Luteolibacter sp. Y139: one gene and its partner. The protein of the gene in region 1 interacts with the protein of each later gene in a pairwise test. Links are inferred from orthologs where the notes say so. Each region holds a gene or a part of one and is shown on either strand. Other genes may lie near its edges.

What was found.
Region 2: the proteins of WKV53_RS19260 (region 1) and priA interact in binary tests that used the Escherichia coli proteins (3 or more experiments, as listed by UniProt). The link is inferred for Luteolibacter sp. Y139 from one-to-one orthologs.

What each region holds. Positions count from the first base shown.
Region 1 is NZ_JBBUKT010000008.1:135,329-138,823, forward strand. What follows is about bases 742-3,495. They hold WKV53_RS19260 (single-stranded DNA-binding protein), read right to left. Parts: upstream 2,492-3,495; coding sequence 1,991-2,491; downstream 742-1,990. Other genes in these bases: chrA (chromate efflux transporter), read left to right, coding at 742-1,870; rpsF (30S ribosomal protein S6), read right to left, coding at 2,566-2,853; pth (aminoacyl-tRNA hydrolase), read right to left, coding at 2,869-3,456. In the rest of the region: WKV53_RS19250 (heavy metal translocating P-type ATPase), read left to right, coding at 1-455; more of chrA, read left to right, coding at 575-741. UniProt on the Escherichia coli protein: Plays an important role in DNA replication, recombination and repair. Binds to ssDNA and to an array of partner proteins to recruit them to their sites of action during DNA metabolism. Acts as a sliding platform that migrates on DNA via reptation.
Region 2 is NZ_JBBUKT010000001.1:435,890-439,574, forward strand. What follows is about bases 248-3,191. They hold priA (replication restart helicase PriA), read left to right. Parts: upstream 248-574; coding sequence 575-2,809; downstream 2,810-3,191. Other genes in these bases: WKV53_RS01945 (YwqG family protein), read left to right, coding at 248-256; WKV53_RS01950 (hypothetical protein), read left to right, coding at 268-504; WKV53_RS01960 (phosphatidylinositol-specific phospholipase C domain-containing protein), read left to right, coding at 2,886-3,191. In the rest of the region: more of WKV53_RS01945, read left to right, coding at 1-247; more of WKV53_RS01960, read left to right, coding at 3,192-3,685.

The DNA.
Region 1 (3,495 bases):
GCACCGCTTCCGCGATCGCCCGGCAGGCTGGCATTGACGAAGCCATCGGCGACCTGATGCCGGATCAGAAGGTCGAGCACGTGCGCAGGCTCGTGGCCGAGCACAAGCATGTCGGCATGATCGGCGATGGAGTGAACGATGCACCTGCGCTTGCGGTGGCCAGCGTCGGCTTCGCGATGGGTGCGATCGGCAGCGACACCGCCATCGAGACTGCGGACATCGCCCTGATGAAGGACGATCTGACGAAGGTGGCCGAGGCTGTCCGAACCGGTCGCCGGGCGGTGGGAATCATCCGCTTCAACGTCATTTTCGCCCTGGTGGTGAAGGCGGTCTTTCTCGTGCTTGCCTTCATGGGCATCGCTGGCCTGTGGCTGGCCATCCTGGCTGATACCGGGGCGACGCTGTTGGTGATTGTGAATGCCTTGAGGCTGCTCAACGGGTCAAAGGAGCGGTGATGATCCTTCCGGATCCGTGAAGTAAGGGCGTGCGTGTTTCGATTTCGCCACCGATCATGGCGCGCATGCCGGATCGACTGCCATCGTCATGACGGCGATTGAAGCGAGCACGCGCGACGATGACTCCACCTCCCGTTCCCACCTTTGCCGAAGCGCTGCGCTTCTGGATCAAGCTCGGCTGGATCAGCTTCGGCGGCCCGGCGGGGCAGATGGCGATCATGCACAAGGAGCTGGTCGAAAAGCGCCGCTGGCTCAGTGAGGATCATTTCCTCCATGCTCTGAATTTTTGCATGCTGTTGCCGGGGCCGGAGGCGCAGCAGCTCGCGACTTACCTCGGCTGGCGCTTGCATGGGGCGCGCGGTGGGATCGCGGCGGGAGCGCTGTTTGTGATTCCGTCGGTCTTCATCCTGTTCCTGCTGAGCTGGCTCTACATGGCGGGAGGTGAGGTGAAGTGGATCCAAGGCATCTTCTACGGGCTGATGCCGGCGGTCATCGCCATCGTGGTGTCGGCAGTGAAGCGGATTGGCTCGAAGGCGCTGAAGACCGCCGCGCTGTGGGCAGTGGCGTTGCTCGCGTTCGTCGCCATCTTCTTCTTCAAGGTGAACTTCGTTGCGATCATCCTCTGCGCGGCCTTGGCCGGGTGGATCGGTGGAAAGCATTTCCCCAAGCAGTTCCCGGCGGGGAAGGGGCATGGCAAGTCCGACGTGGGTGAAGCGCCCTTTGTGGAACTTCCGCCATCGCCACCGGCGAGCTGGGGACGGACGTTCGCGGTGTTGGCGATCTGCCTCACGCTGTGGTGGCTGCCAGTGCTGGCCTGCGGGCTTCTATTAGGTTGGCAGGGGATTCATTTCCAGCAGGGGCTGTTCTTCAGCAAGGCGGCTCTGGTGACGATTGGCGGTGCGTATGCGGTGTTGCCGTATGTCTCGCAGATGGCGGTGGAGCACTACGGCTGGCTGGGCCAGCGGCAGATGATGGCGGGCCTTGGCCTGGCAGAGACGACGCCGGGGCCGCTGATCATGGTGCTGCAATTCGTCGGGTTCGTTGCCGCCTGGCAACATCCGGGCGAGCTATCGCCGCTTCATGCGGCGATGCTTGGCGCGGGGATCACGACGTGGGTGACGTTCTTGCCGTGCTTCATGTTCGTGTTCCTCGGCGCACCGCATGTGGAGGGACTGCGCGAGCGGAAGGTGGTGGCGACCATGCTCACCGCGGTGACTGCCGCGGTGGTGGGGGTGATCCTCAATCTCGCCATCTGGTTCGCCTTGCACGCGCTGGTTCCAGCGGAGGGGAAGTTCGACGTCTTCGTCGCGTTGGCGGCCGTTGGCACTTGGGTGGCGATGGAGCGGTTCAGGATCGGCGTGATTCCGGTGCTCGGGGTTTGCGCGGCCTTGGGCGTGGTGGTGAAGATGCTCTGAGGCGTCGCGTTGCGACGAAGAGCCCAGAGCCCAGAACCCAGGCCGTTGGAGCGATGAACCCTACACGAAAAAGGCCGGGCATTGCTGCCCGGCCTTTTTCAGATAGATCAGATCAGACGATCAGAAGGGAATGTCGTCTTCCTCGTCGTGGTACTCGCCGGAACCGGCTGGTGAGCCGCCTTGCGGCGGACCGGAGGATTGGCGAGGCTGTGAGTAGCCGCCGCCATTGCCGTCTCCATTGCCGGGACGCGGGCCACTGCCACCGCCGCTACCACCTGCACCTTGCTTGCCATCCGGCAGGAACTGCAGGACTTCGGCGACGACCTTGAGCTTGCTGCGCTTCTGGCCGGACTGCTTGTCCTCCCAGGTATCCATCTGCAAGCGGCCTTCGACGAAGACGCCGCGGCCCTTGGTGAGGAACTTCTGGGCGTTCTCCGCATTGGTGCCCCACACGGTGATGTCCACGAAGGTGGTCTCGTCGGACCAGTTGCCATTGCCATCCGAAACGCGGCGGTTCACGGCCAGGCCGAGATCACCGACAGCGGTTCCTTTGGGAGTGTAACGGACTTCAGGATCACGGGTGAGGTTCCCGATCAACATCACTTTATTGAGATTGGCCATGGCAGGGAAAAGTCAGGCTAGTTAGGGCAAAGGAAAAGAAGTGAGCTGTTCGTGAGAACAGCTCAAGCGAAATCTCAGGCGACGCGCGAGAAGTGCTGCAGGTGAACGTTCGTGTTCAGGCGAAGCTTGGCCTGGATACGGGTGATCGTTTCCGGCTCGGCCTTGAAGGAGTAGGTCACGTAGTGGCCGCTTTCCAAGTGCTTCGAAGCATAGGAGAACTTGCGGCGACCGAGTTGCGAGACGTCGGCGACCTTGGCACCTTCGGATTCGATTTCCTTGCTGACGGTGGCGACGAGGTCTTCAAGGGTGCCTTCGATCGACTTGGTGTTGAGGACGACGAGTCCTTCGTACTTGCGGCTCATGTGCGGACGTTTTGGTTAGATGGTTCCGTTATTACTATTGTAAAAACTGGCGGCGGCCGGGAGGCCTTGGGAGAGCGCAAGCTGCACAGCTGCAACGGCCCTTGCAAGTGTGTTTTCAAGCAGGTCACGCTCCTCTTCGCGGAAGGTTCCAAGCACGTGGCCGGTCATGTTTCCGGGCTCCGAGGCGCCGATGCCGACCTTGAGACGGGGGAAGGCGTCGCTGCCCAGGTGCTCGATCATGGACTTGATGCCATTGTGCCCGCCGGCGCTGCCTTTTTCGCGGAAGCGCAGCTTGCCGAGGGGGAGTGAGACATCGTCATAGACCACCAGGATCTGCTCCGGCGTCCACTTGTGGAATGCGGCGATCTGGCGGAGCGGGCGGCCGCTGAGATTCATGAAGCACTGGGGCTTCACGAGTAGAATCCCGGAGCCGGGGAGCTTGGCGATGTGGGATTGCCACTTCGGCTTCGACTCGAAGGGCGCGCCGGCGAGCAGCGCGAGGCGATCCAGCACCATGAACCCGGCATTGTGGCGGGTGTTCTCATACTGCCGGCCGGGATTGCCGAGGCCGACGACGAGGGGGATGGAGGCTTCGGTTTCCAAGAGAACAGGTCCGGGTGCGAAAAAGCCCGGGCCGCTCGT
Region 2 (3,685 bases), on another replicon or contig:
GAACCCTCCGGAAAGCAACCGGGTGCTTTGTGCTCCCTCCCGTGTCCAAGGTGACATGGACGACGATCTCGCCAAAGCCGCGCGTTTTCTCGGCCTGCCGCTGGACACCGGGTGGACCCTGCTACTCCAGCTCGACTCCGATCGCGACCTCGGCTGGTGCTGGGGCGACAATGGCTTCCTCTACTTCTGGATCCCCACCGCGGATCTCGCGGAAGGCCGTTTCAATAGGGTCTGGACGATCCTCCAGTGCTGCTGAAGATTCCCGCCATGGCCCAGTTCGTCGAGCGCATCGCCATCGAGTGGTATGAGGTTCAAGCCGGTCGCGTCCACGTCAGGAAGGGCAATCCCTCCCATCTCAAGCTGAACGCACTGAAGAAGCTGTTCGAAACCGAGAAGCTCCCCGCCCTCACCAGCTTCTGGACCACCAAGGACCGCTGCATCCACTTCAAGCTGAACTTCCCCCACAATCTGCGGCCCGCCGTGCTCGCGATCGTGGATCCCTGATTTAAACTTGGCGCTCTTGGCGTCTTGGCGGTTCCCATCCCCGTCAGCCCGGCATAAAACGCACTCGCCGATGCCCGCCGCCCGCGTCCTCATCGACGGCCCTTCCGAGCTCGTCTTCGACTACGCCATTCCCGATGGACTCAACGTCCAGCCCGGTTGCCGCGTCCGCATTCCCCTGCGCAATAAGCTCTCCCAAGGCACCGTTCTCGATCTGGTCGAGCAGCAGGATGACCTCGGCTTCGCCCTGCGTCCGCTCCATTCGCTCAGCGACCCCGAGCCGCTGATCACCCCGAATCTTCTCAAGGCCGGCCGCTGGATCGCCAGCTACTATGGGTGCAGTATCGAAAGCGTCATCCGCGCCCTGCTACCGGAAGCCGTCCGCACCGAGGACAACTCCGCCAAGGTCCGCAAGACCGTGGTGCTCGAAAACGAGCCATCGCCCGAAATCCTCGCCAAGCTCCAAAAGCGCGCTCCAAAGCAAGCTGCCATCCTTTCCCTGCTCACCCACGCGCCGGACAAGAAGATCGCCCTCGCCGACCTTGGTGACGGAGCCTCCGCGTCGGTGAAGTCCCTCGCCAAACAAGAGCTCGTCCGCCTCATCGAAGAAGAAGTCCGCCGCGACCCAGAAGCCGACGGCATCGAGGAAATCCTTCCCGATTCCCCTCTCCCTCTCAATGACGAGCAAGAAGCCGCGCTCAAGGTCGTCCTTGAATCGCTCAACGCCCCATCCTCTTCCACTCCTTCATCTCCCATCCTCCTCCACGGCGTCACCGGCTCCGGCAAGACCGAAGTCTACCTCCAAGCCGCCCGCGCCACGCTCGATCTCGGCAAGACAGTCCTCGTCCTCGTCCCGGAAATTTCCCTAACACCCCAGACCGTCCGCCGCTTCCGCGCCCGTTTTGCCGGCATTCAGGAGCAAGTCGCCGTCTTGCATTCGAATCTCTCCCAAGGCGAGCGCTTCGATGAATGGCACCGCATCCGCAAGGGCATTGCCCGCATCGTCATCGGCGCACGCTCCGCCGTCTTCGCGCCGCTGCCGGACCTCGGCCTCATCCTGGTGGATGAGGAACACGAGAACACCTACAAGCAGGACCAGATCCCCCGCTATCACGGCCGCGATGTCGCCGTGCTGCGCGCCGCACTTGAAAACTGCACCATCGTCCTGGGCTCCGCCACGCCGTCGCTGGAGTCGTTTCAAAACACGCTCGAAGGAAAGTACAAGCTTGTCCGCCTCGCCAAGCGAGCCGACGGCCAATCGCTGCCGTTGATCCGCGTGCTCGACATGCGCCTGGAGAAGCAGAAGCAAAAAGGCGGCATGGCAATCCTCTCCGATCGCCTGCGCAACGCGCTCGAGCAACGCCTCCTCAAGAACGAGCAATCCATCCTCTTCCTCAATCGCCGCGGCTTCGCCCGCTCCCTGCAATGCCCCTCCTGCGGCCACGTCTGCATGTGCCCGCATTGCTCGGTGCCGCTCACCTACCACCGCGAGGACGAGCGCCTGATGTGCCACATCTGCGGCCACCAGGCCGTCGTCCCGCGCAAGTGCCCCGAATGCCGCGACCCCGCCATCGCCCTGCAAGGTTACGGCACCCAGAAGGTCGAAGAGGTCATCGCAAAGGTGCTGCCGCAAGCAAAGATCGCCCGCATCGATGCCGATGCCATGCGCAAGAAGCACGCCCTGCGCGACCTGCTCAATGCCTTCCAAGCCCGCAAGATCGACGTGCTCATCGGCACCCAGATGATCGCCAAGGGCCTGCACTTCCCGAACGTCACGCTGGTCGGCATCCTCAATGCCGATATCGGCCTCCACGTCCCCGACTTCCGTGCCGGCGAGCGCGTCTTCCAGCTTCTCACCCAGGTCGCCGGCCGCGCTGGCCGCGGCGATCTCGAAGGCGAGGTCATCGTGCAGACCTTCACGCCGCACTCCCCGTCGGTCCAGTTCGCCCGCCATCACGACTTCGATGGCTTTGCCGAGCAGGAGCTGGAATTCCGCCGCCAATTCGGCTTCCCGCCCTTCGCCCACTGCGCCGTCCTCACCAGCCGCTCCACCCACGAGCGCCGCGCCGAGTTCACGCTGCAAACGCTTCACCGCCGCCTCACTGAGAATCCCCCTCCGGGCCTCATGATCGGCGAGCCCATGCCCAGCCCGCTGGTGAAAACCCACGGCCAATTCCGCTTCCAGCTCATGCTGCGCAGCGCGAAGGCCCGCCCCATGACCCGCCACGTTCAGCAGGTGCTCCAAAAGACCACCCTGCCAGAAGACGTGACCGTCGTCTTCGACATGGACGCGTGGAGTTTCACGTAATCTTATAAACCAAGCGCCCGATACCGGCGTCTTGTCATGGGACACCTTGCCATCCCGAAACCCACGCTCCCTGTTCATGGCGAAAGCCCTCCGCATCCTCGTTTTACTCCTTTTCTGTCTCGCGACCAACGCACGGGCAGCAGGCAACAATTGGATGACCCTGCTCAACGGCACCCTGCCACTCTCGCAGTATTCCCTCCCCGGCACCCACGATTCTGGCGCACGCTACGAACCGCTCTCCGGCACTGCCAAATGCCAGAACCTCACCATCGCCGAGCAGCTCAATGCCGGCGTCCGCTTCCTCGACATCCGCTGCCGTCACCTGAACGACGCCTTCGTCATCCACCACGGCCAAGTCTATCAGAACATCAATTTCGCCGACGTCCTCAATGACACCATCGGCTTCCTCAACGCGAATCCCGGCGAAGCCGTCATCATGAGCGTGAAGGAGGAATACGACCCCTCCGGCAATACCCGCTCCTTCGAAGCCACCTTCGACGCCTACACCTCACAAAGCCCCGGCAAGTGGTATCTCGGCGCCAGCATCCCGACGCTCGATGCCGCCCGCGGGAAGATCGTCCTCTTCCGCCGCTTCGGCGCTTCATCCACGCCCAAGGGCATCGACGCCTCGAACTGGCCGGACAACACCACTTTCAGCACCGGCGGCACTCTCCGCGTTCAAGACAACTACAATGTCCCTGACAACAACGCCAAGTGGAACCAGATCCTCGCGATCCTGAATGAAGCCCGCTATGGCGGCCCCGGCACCCTTTACGTGAACTTCTCCAGCGGCGTCCGCAGCGGCACCTTCGGCATCCCCGACATCACCACCGTCTCGAACAACATCAACCCGCGGCTCACCACCTATTTCAATGC